Duganella dendranthematis: one gene and its partner. The main gene of each other region encodes a partner of the protein of the gene in region 2 in a complex. Links are inferred from orthologs where the notes say so. Each region holds a gene or a part of one and is shown on either strand. Other genes may lie near its edges.

Region 1 (6,245 bases), 5.2 Mb from region 2 along the record:
CTCCATCTGGCTGGCGTTGACTGCGTCCAGCGACTTTTTCAACGCGTCGCCAAAGTCGGCCTTGGGCGTGGCGGCCGGCTCCGTCTGGATTACCGGCGGCGTCAGGCTCGGCCGTGTGGCGTGGGCTTTCAGCTGCGCGATCATCGACTGAATCTGGCTGCTGTCGATTCCACCTGTTCTCATTGCTACTCCTCTTGTTACAATAGGGCAAGGCTCTATCAGTGCTGACAGAATACCAAGGGAAAGTCCACCCACCAGCATCGAGCAGGGCCGTAAAGGGTGCGCTATTCAAGGATTTGAATTTCCCCGTTACAAGTAATAATGGCGCTATTCCTTCAAGAACCCTCGTATTCGGGACCTAATCATCATGGCCGTAGCGGAAGAAATCGATAACGCCACAGCAGGCGCGCCAGACGACGGCGCCGAGAAACTGCCTTTCATCCAGACGCCGATGGGCAAGATCTTCGTGCGCGCCGCCGGCGCTGCGGCGATCGTCGCCATCCTGATCGGCCTGTGGCTGTGGAACAAACCACCCGAGTACGCGGTGCTGTTCTCCAATTACACCGACCGCGACGGCGGCGCCATCACGGCCGAGCTGGACAAGATGAACGTCAAGCACAAGTTTTCGGACAACGGCACCGCCATCCTGGTGCCGGCCGAGCAAGTGCACGACATCCGCCTGAAACTGGCCGCCCAGGGCCTGCCGAAAGGCGGCAACGTCGGCTTCGAGCTGATGGAGAATCAGAAGCTGGGCGTGTCGCAATTCCAGGAACAGGTCAATTACCAGCGCGCGCTGGAAGGCGAACTGGCGCGGTCGGTGATGTCGCTGGCGCCGGTCGAAAACGCCCGCGTCCACCTGGCGCTGCCGAAACCGTCCGTGTTCGTGCGTGACCAGCAGAAGCCGACCGCATCGGTGATCGTCACGCTGCACCCGAACCGCATGCTGGACAAGCAGCAAACCGGCGCCATCGTCCACCTGGTCGCCTCCAGCGTGCCGGAGCTGTTGCCGGCCAACGTCACCGTGGTCGACCAGGCCGGCAATCTGATTTCCGACCAGGAAAAGGCCGGCGCCGGCAACGCCAAGCTCGACGAGCAGCAGCTGAAATACGTCAAGGACATGCAAACCCAGGTGATCAAGCAGGTGGAGTCGATCATCATCCCGATCGTCGGCGACGGCAATGTGCGCGCCGAAGCGGTGGCCGATGTCGACTTCGCCCAGATCGAGCAAGCCACCGAGAACTACAAGCCGAACTCGCCGCCGGCCGCCTCCGCCATCCGCAGCCAGCAGACCAGCGAGACCAATGGCAACAACAACGCCGCCAATCCGGGCGGGATTCCGGGTGCGCTGTCGAACCAGCCGCCGGGCACCGCCACCGCGCCGCTGAACCAGACCGCCGCCGCCAACGGCCCCAACGCGCCGCCCCCGGCACGCCGCCGGGCGCGCTGCCCGCCAGCGGCGCCGCCGGTTCGCCGTCGCACAAGGAATCGACCACCAATTATGAAGTCGACAAGACTGTGCGCTACGAGCAACGCGGCATGGGCGGCCTGCGCCGCCTGACCGTGGCGGTGGTGGTCAATTTCAAGCGCATCGTCGATAAGGACGGCAAAGTCACGGTAAAAGCCTATACTCCTGAAGAGATGGCCAAGATCAATGATCTGGTCAAGCAGGCCATGGGCTACAACCAGGACCGCGGCGACGCCGTCAGCGTCGCCAACTCGCCGTTCGACGGCGTCGACAAGCCGTTCGAGCGCCCGCCTGACTGGTGGCGCGATCCGGCCAACTTGCCGATGGCCAAGGATCTGGCGAAGTTCCTGATCACCGCCCTGATTCTGCTGTACATCGTGATGCGCATTGTGCGTCCGATGATGCGCCCGGTGTTCAAGAAAATCGACGAGATCAATGCGCCCGAGCCGGAGCCGGAAGTGCCGGAAGAAGAGGTCGAGGAAGGTCCGGACGAGGCCCTCATCGCCGAAGAAGCACTGCGCAAAATGGAAGAGAGCACCGCCCGCGGCTACCGCGAAAACCTGGCCATGGCCAAGAAACTGGCGGTGGAAGACCCACGCATTGTGGCCAACGTGATTAAGGAATGGATAGGCGCCAATGACTGAGAATACCGGACTGCAAAAAGCCGCCATCCTGATGCTGGCGATGGGCGAAACCGAGGCCGCCGAGGTGATGAAATTCCTCGGCCCGCGCGAGGTGCTGAAGCTCGGCGCCGCCATGGCCACCATGAAGAACGTGCCGCACGAGGAAGTGGTCGGCACGCTCGACAATTTCCGTGACATGGTCGCGGCCGCCTCCACCGTGGGCCTGGATTCGGACGAGTACATCCGCCAGGTGCTGACCAAGGCGCTGGGCGACGACAAGGCGTCGGTGCTGCTGTCGCGGATTCTGGGCGGCAAGGACGCCTCCGGCATCGAGTCGCTGAAGTGGATGGATTCGCAATCCGTCGCCGAGCTGATCCGCAACGAACACCCGCAGATCATCGCCACCATCCTGGTCCACCTGGAGCGCGACCAGGCCTGCGAGATTCTCGGCAACTTCACCGACCGCCTGCGCAACGACGTGGTGCTGCGTATCGCCACGCTGGACGGCGTACAGCCGGCCGCGTTGCGCGAGCTGAACGACGTGCTGACCAAGCTGCTGTCGGGTAACGAGAACATCAAGAAATCGACGCTGGGCGGGGTGCGCGCGGCGGCCGAGATTCTTAACTTTATGTCCGGCGAGCAGGAAAGCTCGGTCATGGACAACATCAAGAACTACGACAACGATATGGCGCAGAAGATCATGGACGAGATGTTCGTGTTCGATAATCTGATCGATATCGACGACCGCGGCATCCAGCTGCTGCTGCGCGAAGTGCAGTCGGAAATGCTGATCGTCGCGCTCAAGGGCGCCTCGCAGGAGCTGCGCGACAAGATCTTCAAGAACATGTCGGCGCGCGCCTCGGAAATGATGCGCGAAGACCTGGAGTCCAAGGGTCCGGTGCGCCTGTCGGAAGTGGAAACCCAGCAAAAGCAAATTCTGCAAATCGTGCGCCGCCTGGCCGACGAAGGCCAGATCGTGCTCGGTGGCAAAGGTGAGGATTCCTTCGTTTAATGAGTATGCACAGCAAAGACGCGCAGCCGGCCTTCAAACGCTGGGAAATGACCTCGTTTGGCGACGAACGCCCCAGCACGGTGGCGCTGCGCGAAGCGGAACAGCGCGAGATCGACGCCGAGAACGCCCGGCTGGAAGCCGAACAGCGGGTGCACGAAGCCTTGCAGGCGCAGCAGCAGCAAATGGAAATGGGGCCGCCGCTGCCGCCGCCCATCGAATACCCCACCGTCGAGGAACTGGAAGGCATCCGCGAGGACGCCCGCAAGGATGGCTACCAGGAAGGTCATGAGGCCGGTCACGCCGACGCCATGGAAGTGGCCAAGGAAGCGCTCAAGGGTGAACTGGAGCAAGTGCGCGTTATCGCCAACAACTTTAGCACCGCACTGCAGGACGCCGACCAGCTGATCGCCAACGAGGTGCTGGAACTGGCGCTGCAACTGGCCAAAGGCATGCTGAAGAACGCCTTGCAGGTCAAGCCGGAGCTGATCCTGCCGATCGTGCGCGACGCCATCGAATACCTGCCGGTGCTGCAACAACCTGCCCTGCTGGTGCTACATCCGGACGACGCCGCCACTGTGCGCGCCGGCATCGGCGAGGAGCTGGACAAGGGCGGCTGGCGCGTGGTCGAAGACCCGTCGGTCGGCCGTGGCGGCTGCAAGGTCGATACCGCCAGCAACACCATCGACGCCACCGCCGCCGCGCGCTGGCAGCGCCTGAGCCATGCGCTCGGCAAGGAAGTGGACTGGCTGGACTGACGCCATGGACACCATCGACCGCAGCCCCGCCGGCAACACCGCCCCCGCCGCCAGCCCGCACGCCGGCCGCTGGAAATCCTACCTCAGCGATTGCGCCGCCCTGACCAGCATGGTCGAGCCGATGCAGATCTCCGGCCGCGTCACGCGCGTGGCCGGGCTGGTGATGGAAGCGGTCGGCCTGCGCCTGGCGGTGGGCGCCGCCTGCACCATTCCGCTGCCCAACGGCGGCAAGATCGAAGCCGAAGTGGTCGGCTTTGAAGGCGACAAACTCTTCCTGATGCCGCAGTCGGACGTCGAAGGCGTGGTGCCCGGCACCCGCGTCTTCCCGGTCGAGCCGGCCATTCCGAAACCGGGCAGCGTGGCCCATCCGCGCCGCCGTCCGAGCGACCGCGCGCGCCACCTGCCGGTCGGCGTCGAACTGCTGGGCCGGGTGGTCGATGCCGCCGGCCGCCCGCTGGACGGCAAGGGCCCGATCAACGCCGTCGACAGCGCGCCGATCAACACCCGCCCGGCCAATCCGCTGGGCCGCGCGCCGATTGTCGAGACGCTGGACGTCGGCGTGCGTTGCATCAACGCCATGCTGACCGTGGGACGCGGCCAGCGCATGGGCCTGTTCGCCGGCTCGGGCGTCGGTAAATCCGTGCTGCTGGGCATGATGGCGCGCTACACCGAAGCCGACATCATCGTGGTCGGGCTGATCGGCGAGCGGGGCCGCGAGGTCAAGGAATTCATCGAGCAAATTCTCGGCGAGGATGGCCTGGCGCGTTCGGTGGTCGTGGCGGCTCCGGCCGATACGCCGCCGCTGATGCGACTGCAAGGCGCGGCCTATTCCACCGCGATTGCCGAGCACTTCCGCGACAAGGGCCAGAACGTGCTGCTGATCATGGATTCGCTGACCCGCTACGCCATGGCGCAACGCGAAATCGCGCTGGCCATCGGCGAACCGCCGGCCACCAAGGGCTATCCGCCGTCGGTCTTCGCCAAGCTGCCGGTGCTGGTCGAACGCGCCGGCAATGGCGAGCTGGGCGGCGGCTCGATCACCGCCTTCTACACCGTGCTGACCGAGGGCGACGACCAGCAGGACCCGATTGCCGACTCGGCGCGGGCGATCCTGGACGGCCACATCGTGCTGAACCGCCGCCTGGCCGAAGCCGGCCACTACCCGGCCATCGATATCGAACAGTCGATCAGCCGCGCCATGCACTCGATCACCTCGCACGAGCATCAGAGCAAGGCGCGCCAGCTGAAGCAACTGTTTTCGCGCTTCGAGCGCAGCCGCGACCTGATCAGCGTCGGCGCCTACGCCGCCGGTACCGACCCGGTGCTGGATCAGGCTATCCAATTGCATGATCGGATAGAAAATTTCTTACAGCAACAAATCACGGAACAGGTCACCATGGGCGAGAGTTTGGGGCAATTGACCTCTCTATTCGACTGATTGATCTGGCTGGACGTTCCTTATAATTCTCACCATGGCCTCCAAAGCGCAACTTGAAACCCTGATGGACCTGGCACGGCGTGAAACCGACGACGCCGCCAAGCGGCTCGGTGCGTCCCTGAAAGCCGTCGACGAGGCCAAGCAAAAGCACGAAATGCTGATCGGTTTCCGCGAGGAATACATCAAGCGTTTCGAGGCAGCCCAGGCGGCCGGTATCACGCCCATGGCCTACCGCAACTTCGTGGCGTTCATCGACAAGCTGGAAGTGGCGATCAAGGGCCAGCTGGAAATGATACGGCACGCCCAGCTGCGCAGCGAGCAAGAAAAAGCGGCGTGGCAAGGCAGCGAACGCAAGCGCATGTCGTATTCCACCCTGAACGACCGGGCCGATGCGGCGGCGCTCAAGCTGGAAAACAAGCGCGACCAGAAGGCCATGGACGAACACGCGGCACGCGGGGCGTACTACAAACGATGACACGAGAGAGCGCGTAACATGCAAAGCAATAACCTCCAGATTCCCAGCCTGAATGCCAATGCAGTGGCCGCGCCCAAAGTCAACCTGAACCTGAGTGCGGGCGGCGACAACAGCGCCTTCAAGCAAGCCCTGTCGCGCGAGATCGACCAGCGCCAGGCCAATAACACCAGCAGCAACCAGCCGGCCAAGGCCGCCGAACGGCCGAACGCATCGCGCGCCTCGGCGCCGAAACAGCAAGCCGCGCCGGCCAGGCAGGCGCAATCGGAGCAGGCCGACGCGCCAGCCAATACCAATAACGAAGCCGCCGCCGCGCCAGCTGCCGCGCCGGTGCAGGAAAAAACCGCCGCCAGCGATAGCGACAGCAGTGACAAAGACAGCGCCAACAGCGACGCCCAGGCAGCGCAAGCAGCCGATCCGGTAGCCGATATGCTGGCCCTGGTCGCAGCTTTCAATCAGCCTGCCGCGCCTGTTGCCGCA
Region 2 (6,128 bases):
GAATAGGTGCCAGGGGTGGCGCTGGCCTTGGCGGTGGCGGTGGCGATCGCAGTGTTGCTGAACGTGGCCTTGGTGGCGGTGACCGTGGTGGTGCTGCTGGCCAGGCCTTGCAGCGCAGTCTGGAACGCGCTCAGCGCCGAACTCAGCGCGGTCAGACCGGTGCCGACCGCCGTGGCCTTGGTACCCTGCTTGTCGAGGATGGCCTTGGTCGGCGCGACATAGGAGTTGGCGAGGTTGGTCGCGGTGGTGGTCGGGTCGTAAGTAGGACTGCTGATAACTGCCATGATTCGTGCTCCCTGGAAGGATTATGAAGTGTACCCTGATACAGGGCGACCTTAATCGTTTCCCTATGAAAATATTCCGGACAATTTTTTGTAACGGCGTTTATTTTTGGCCGCGCAGCCACAATTGCGTTGCCAGATCGTCATGTTGCTTGCGTTCCTTGGCGTTTTTTTCCTGCGACACGATTTTTTGTTCCTTGCTGAGCACCTTGCCCATCACCTCCCGTTTTGCCCAGGCCGCATTGAGCGCCTGTTGCGAAACCGCCATATCGGCCTCGTGCATATGCAGGTCGAGCCGGTGACTGTCGGCCATGGCCATCACGGCCTGCTTGTAGTCGCCGCAGTTGCCGGCCAGGGCAGGGTGCAGGTTGCCGCTGGCGCCGCTGTTGGTGTACAGCGTGGTCAGGCGGTCCAGGTTTTTCTGGTAGCGTTCGCGCACGCTGGTCTTTTCCGCCATTTCCGTCTGCAGGCGCTCGACTTCGGTGTGGCGCAAGGCCACCAGCGTGGTCAGGTTACGGATCTTTTGTTGGCTCATGGTGTCATCAGCTTTTCAAGTTGCGCGATACAGTCGTTGATGGGCGCCGCTTCCTTGGTGCCCTGGCACAGGAAATCTTCCACGCGGGGATGCAGTTGCACGGCTTTGTCGGTGACCGGATCGGCGCCCGGCACGTAGGCGCCGAGCGGGATCAGGTCGCGCACGCGCTCGTGGCGCGCCATGCTGGCTTTCAGCGCGCGCGCCGCCATCTGGTGTTCGTGGTCGATCACTTGCATCATGCAACGACTGATCGAGGCGGCAATATCGATGGCCGGGTAGTGGCCGCGCTCGGCCAGTTCGCGGGTCATGACGATGTGGCCGTCGAGAATCGCGCGGGCCGTATCGACCACCGGGTCCTGCTGGTCGTCGCCCTCGGCCAATACGGTGTAGATGGCGCTCATGCTGCCGGTCTGGTTTTCGCCATTGCCGGCCGATTCCACCAGTTGCGGCAGGTTGGAGAACACCGACGGCGGATAGCCCTTGGTAGCCGGCGGCTCGCCCAGCGCCAGCGCCACTTCGCGCAGCGCCATGGCGTAGCGGGTCAGCGAGTCGACCAGCAGTAAAACATTGTTGCCCTGGTCGCGGTAGTGGGCCGCGATCGAGTGGCACAGTTCGGTGGCCATGACGCGCATCAGCGGGCTTTCGTCAGCCGGCGCGATGACCAGTACGGCTTTCTGCAAACCTTCCTTGCCCAGCGACATATCGACAAATTCGCGCACCTCGCGCGACCGTTCGCCGATCAGGCCGACAACGACCACATCGGCCACGGTCTGCCGGGTCATCAGGCCCAGCAGCACGGATTTGCCGACGCCGGAGCCGGCCATCAGGCCGACCCGCTGGCCCTTGCCCAGCGTCAGCATGGAATTGATGGCGCGCACGCCGACGTCGAGCGGTTCGGTGACCGGTTTCTTGCGCAGCGGATGGACGCGCGGCGGCTGCGACTCCAGCGGAAAATCGCCGCTCAGCTTGCCGAGGCCGTCGATCGGTTCGCCGAGGCCGTTAACCATGCGGCCCAGCCAGCTGGAACCGATTTGCAGACTGACTTTTTCCGGCGACGGCAACACGCGTGCGCCGGTGGTCAGGCCGACCGCCTTTTTGAACGGCATCAGAAAGGAAAGCTTGTCACGGAAGCCAACCACCTGGGCATCCAGCCATTCGCCGCTGACTGTCTCAATCTGACAACGCTGGCCGGTGTGTAAAGGACAACCTACTGCCTCAAGCAACAAACCGGACGCACCCACCAGGCGGCCCGTCGGGGTCGCCATGGGTACCGAGCCCAGTTCGAGATTGCGTAAGGCATCAGCGATCACTCGTCGCCCTCCGGTTCATCGCCGCTGTCGGCGATCTGTAATTGATTATCGACCTGTTCCATGACCGCCGCAAGCCGTTGATGGCAACCGGCATCCACTTCATTATCGCCGGCCTTGATGCGACATTCCCCTACTTCCAGACGGGCATCGGGGATCAGGTTCCAGCGCTTGGAACGTTTCGGGTCCAGCTCGGCAATGCGTTTCAGCTCTTCCGGATTCAGGAAGACATCGATTTCATCGCGGGTCGGCGGCATCGAGGCCAGGGTTTCTTCGACCAGCGCCATCAATTGCACCGGTTGCAGCGCCAGTTCGGCGCGGATCACCTGGCGCGCCACCTTGGCGACCAGATCGACCACTTCCTTGCGTTGCGCGGCGCGGTAGTCGGAGCGCAGTTTCTTCAGGCTTTTCAGCATGGCGTCGACCGGGCGCGCCATCTGGTCGTAGGCGACCAGGGTTTCGTGGCGGCCTTCTTCGCGGCCCTGTTCCTGGCCCGACTGGCGGCCGGTTTCAAAGCCGTCTTCCTGGCCGCGCGCCAGACCGATTTCGTAACCGTCGCGCTGACCCTGTTCAAACCCCTCGCTGACCGAGGCGGCCCACTGGGCGCCGCCGTCGCCGCCATGGCCGTGGCCATGACCGTGCGCCGCCGCCGCAGCGGCGCGCTGGGTGGTGAACTGCGCCAGCGGCGGGAAGCGGTAGGGACGGAACTGCTTCATTCAATCACCTGTTCAGCAAACAGCTGGATCTCGACTTCGCCGGCGTCGGCCAGCGCTTTGACGGTGGCCATGATTTCCTGGCGCGTCTGTTCGATGCGCGACATCGGTACCGGACCGGCGCGGCGCATCATGTCTTCGAAGGCCTGGGCCTGGCGTTTCGGCATGGTTTTCAGGATCGCATCGCGCACCGAAATATCGGCGCCCTTGAGCGCGATCGCCCACTGTTCCAGCGGCACATCTTCCAGGATGCGGGTCACCGCCTGTTCGGTCTGGTTGCCGAGGATGAAGAAGTCGTACATCGACAGCTCGATCTTGGACACCACGTCCGGATCGTGGGCGCGCAGCAGCTCGACCATCTGCGCGCGGTTGCTCGGCAGGCGGTTCAGGATCTCGGCGGTCTGGCGGATGCCTTCGACGCTGGTGCCTTGCGAGTCGAAGGAGCTCAGGCAGCGGTCGACCAGCTCGTCCAGCTCTTGCAGCAGGTCGGCGTCGACTTCTTCCATGCGCGCCAGGTTCAGCAGCACCAGGTCACGGGTATCCTGCGGCAGGCCGTCGATGATCTGGCCGGCCAGCGCGGCCGGCAGGAAGGCCAGGAACACCGCCTGCATCTGCACGTGCTCGTTGGAGATATATTCGGCCAGCCATTTCGGCGACGCCCATTGCAGGCGCGCCATCTTCGGCCGCAGTTCGTCGCCGTAGATGTTGTTCAGCACGGTATTCGCGAGATCGCCGCCCAGCGCCAGGTCCAGCGAGCGTTTCAGGTAGGAACGCGACGCGCCATGCACGCCCGACTGTTCGCGGTAGTCGTCGAAGAACTTCTGCATCGCGTTCTTGACCGACTCCACCTTGATGCCGCTCATGCGCGACATCACTTGCGTGACTTCCAGCAATTCCTCGCGCGACAGGCAGCGCAGCACGGCCGCAGCTGGCTCCTCGCCGATGCTGAGCAGCACGATGGCCGCTTGCTCCACCGGCGTCAGCTTGGTCGGCATGGCGTATTCGCCGCCGTCATCATCCATGTTATTGAGTTCGGCCATTTTTCTGCATCCATTGTTTGACGACTTCGGCTACGCGTTCCGGTTCTTTCGCGGCCAGCACTTTCAGGTGGTCGACCATGACGTCGACCGCCGAGCCTGGTGGCGGCAGATCGTAATTTTCCAGCAGCGGCACCACTGGCATGCCAGGCTGAGCGGACGTGCCGCCCAGCGCCGCGGCGCCACCGGCGGCGCCGGCGGTACCGGCCAGCACGGCCTGATCCTTGGCGCCGGCTTCCTTGGCTTCCTTGGCGGCGGCCACGGCAGCCTGTTCGGCGGCGCGGCGTTCGGCGTTGATGCGCGCGGTTTCTTGCGGGTCCGGCGCGAAGCGCATGGTGACCAGGCGCATGAGCGGACGCAGCAGCAGCAGGTAGCCGAGCAGGGCGGCCACGCCGTAGATCGCGTACTTGCTGATGTCGACGATGTTGTCGCGCTCTTCCCACCACGCGACCGGGGCGGCCTTGGCCGGGAAGTTCATGGCCGAGACCACCAGCTGGTCGCCGCGTTCGGCGTTGATGCCGAGACCGTTGCGCAGGATTTTGTCGATGTTGGCGATGTCGGCGGCGCTCCAGCCGGTTTTCGGCGTCGGCGCGGCGGCTTGCGCCAGCACCACGGCCACGCTCAGTTTTTCCAGGCGGCCACGGCTGCGCTTGGTCTGGATGATGCTGCGGTCATACGCATACTGGCGGGTGGTGGCGTTCTTGCGGGCGGTGCCATCGGCCGGGGCGGCGTTCGGGTCGGTGGCGCCACCGGCGGTCTGCTGGGCGGCGGCGGCCGGATTGGCGGCGGCCGGCGGCGGCCGGTTGGACAGCGTGCCCGGCACGCCCATCACCATTCGGTTGCGGTCCTGCTCTTCGCGCATGGCTTCGCTGGTGACTTTCGGATCGGCGCCGTACTTCTCGACGGTTTCCTCGACGCGGTCGTTGTCGACGGCGGCGGCCACCGACATGCGGTAGTTGTCGTCGCCGATCACCGGACCCAGCAGGCCCTTGATGTTGTTCTTGACGTCGTCCTGGTAGCGCTTGCTGGCGTCGTTGCCGCTGGTACCGGCGTCAAAGCCGTCGGCCAGGTCGATGTGGGACGACAGCAGATTGCCGGCCTGGTCCACCAGGCTGACGCGCGCCGGCGCCAGGCTGGCGACGCTGCCGGCCACCATGTTGACCACGGCGGCAATCGCTTCCGGCGGCAGCGTGGCGCCCGGTTTTAGCGCTACCACGACCGATGCCGACGATTTGTCGCCATCCGCCGATACGAACGAGGTCGACTTGGCGATCGACAGGTGCACGCGCGCATGCGAGATCGCATCCAGCGTCATGATCGATTGCGCCAGTTCGCCTTCCAGGCCGCGGCGGAAGCGCACGTCCTGGACGAATTGCGACACGCCCAGCGGGTCGTTCTTGTCCATCAGCTCCAGGCCGGCCGGCAGCTGGGCGGTGACGCCCTTGGCGGCCAGCAGCATGCGCACCTTGCCCAGCATCGATTCCGGCACCAGCACCTGGCCGCTTTCCGGATGGATGCGGTACGGGATGTGGTCGGTATCGAGCACGGTCATCATGTCCGGCGCCGAGACTTTCTCGCGCGCGCCGAACACCGGTTTGTAGCTGGACTGGTTGCTCCACATGTACATCATGGTCAGCGCCGTCAGGCCGATGGCCAGGATCAGCAGCGGGTACAGGGTTCTCAGCAGGGCAGGGGGCAGCGACGGCGCAGACGGGTTCGCGCGCCAGCGGCCGAAGGCGGACTTAAGGGTGTTAATCACAGTGAAGGCTTTCGCGGAGGCTTACAGCGGTAATTTGATCAGTTCGTCAAGGCCGCCCATGACTTTGTTGCGTACTTGCATCAGCATGGAGAAGGACAGGCCGGCATCCTGGCTGGACAGCATGGCGCCGACCAGGTCGTCGCTCTTGCCGGAATCGACATCGGCCATCTTCTGGCCGGCTTCGGCGTCCATGGCGTTGACGTGTTCGATGGCGCCTTGCATCGATTGGGCGAAGGAGGCGCCGTGCTGGCCCGCCTGTGCGCCGTACTGGTTGGCGGCAGCAATCGTGGGGCTGCTGTTCGCCAGGCTTTGCGCCGCGTTGGTCAACGACGCCAGGTCGGCCTGTATCAGGCTGGAGAATCCGTTACTCATCTTGCTACCCCCGTTTTTACCGCATTAATTCCAGATGACTACCTTAGCGAGATTGCCGTTAAGCAGCAAGCTCATGTTCAGATATTCTCGCGTCCTATACCAAACCTGCGACACATCTGTTGTG

The links.
Region 1: the proteins of fliF (region 2) and fliG are in contact, whole or in part, in a crystal structure (PDB 5TDY), measured with the Thermotoga maritima proteins. The link is inferred for Duganella dendranthematis from one-to-one orthologs. Residues at the interface, in WP_004082905.1 of Thermotoga maritima: Glu501, Leu502, Leu505, Leu506, Glu508, Leu509, Ile512, Phe513, Pro517, Ser518, Asp519, Ile520, Ala521, Ile523, Val524, Arg525, Leu526, Trp527, Phe528, Phe529; in WP_004082903.1 of Thermotoga maritima: Gly8, Arg9, Lys11, Ala12, Leu15, Leu16, Ala18, Leu19, Lys23, Gln26, Val27, His30, Leu31, Thr35, Gln38, Leu39, Glu42, Lys54, Lys55, Val57, Leu58, Glu59, Glu60, Phe61, Leu62, Leu64, Ala65, Lys66, Lys68, Lys85.

What each region holds. Positions count from the first base shown.
Region 1 is NZ_CP051684.1:889,944-896,188, forward strand. Bases 1,102-4,100 are described here. They hold fliG (flagellar motor switch protein FliG), read left to right. Parts: upstream 1,102-2,101; coding sequence 2,102-3,100; downstream 3,101-4,100. Other genes in these bases: HH213_RS04235 (flagellar assembly protein FliH), read left to right, coding at 3,100-3,855; fliI (flagellar protein export ATPase FliI), read left to right, coding at 3,860-4,100. In the rest of the region: flagellar hook-basal body complex protein FliE, read right to left, coding at 1-183; more of fliI, read left to right, coding at 4,101-5,293; flagellar export protein FliJ, read left to right, coding at 5,328-5,768; HH213_RS30520 (flagellar hook-length control protein FliK), read left to right, coding at 5,787-6,245. UniProt on the Escherichia coli protein: FliG is one of three proteins (FliG, FliN, FliM) that forms the rotor-mounted switch complex (C ring), located at the base of the basal body.
Region 2 is NZ_CP051684.1:6,138,543-6,144,670, reverse strand. Bases 3,247-6,128 are described here. They hold fliF (flagellar basal-body MS-ring/collar protein FliF), read right to left. Parts: upstream 5,633-6,128; coding sequence 3,860-5,632; downstream 3,247-3,859. Other genes in these bases: fliE (flagellar hook-basal body complex protein FliE), read right to left, coding at 5,654-6,004; HH213_RS28105 (flagellar motor switch protein FliG), read right to left, coding at 3,247-3,876. Also shown: flagellar filament capping protein FliD, read right to left, coding at 1-284; HH213_RS28120 (flagellar FliJ family protein), read right to left, coding at 385-816; flagellar protein export ATPase FliI, read right to left, coding at 813-2,126; flagellar assembly protein FliH, read right to left, coding at 2,123-2,839; more of HH213_RS28105, read right to left, coding at 2,836-3,246. UniProt on the Escherichia coli protein: The M ring may be actively involved in energy transduction.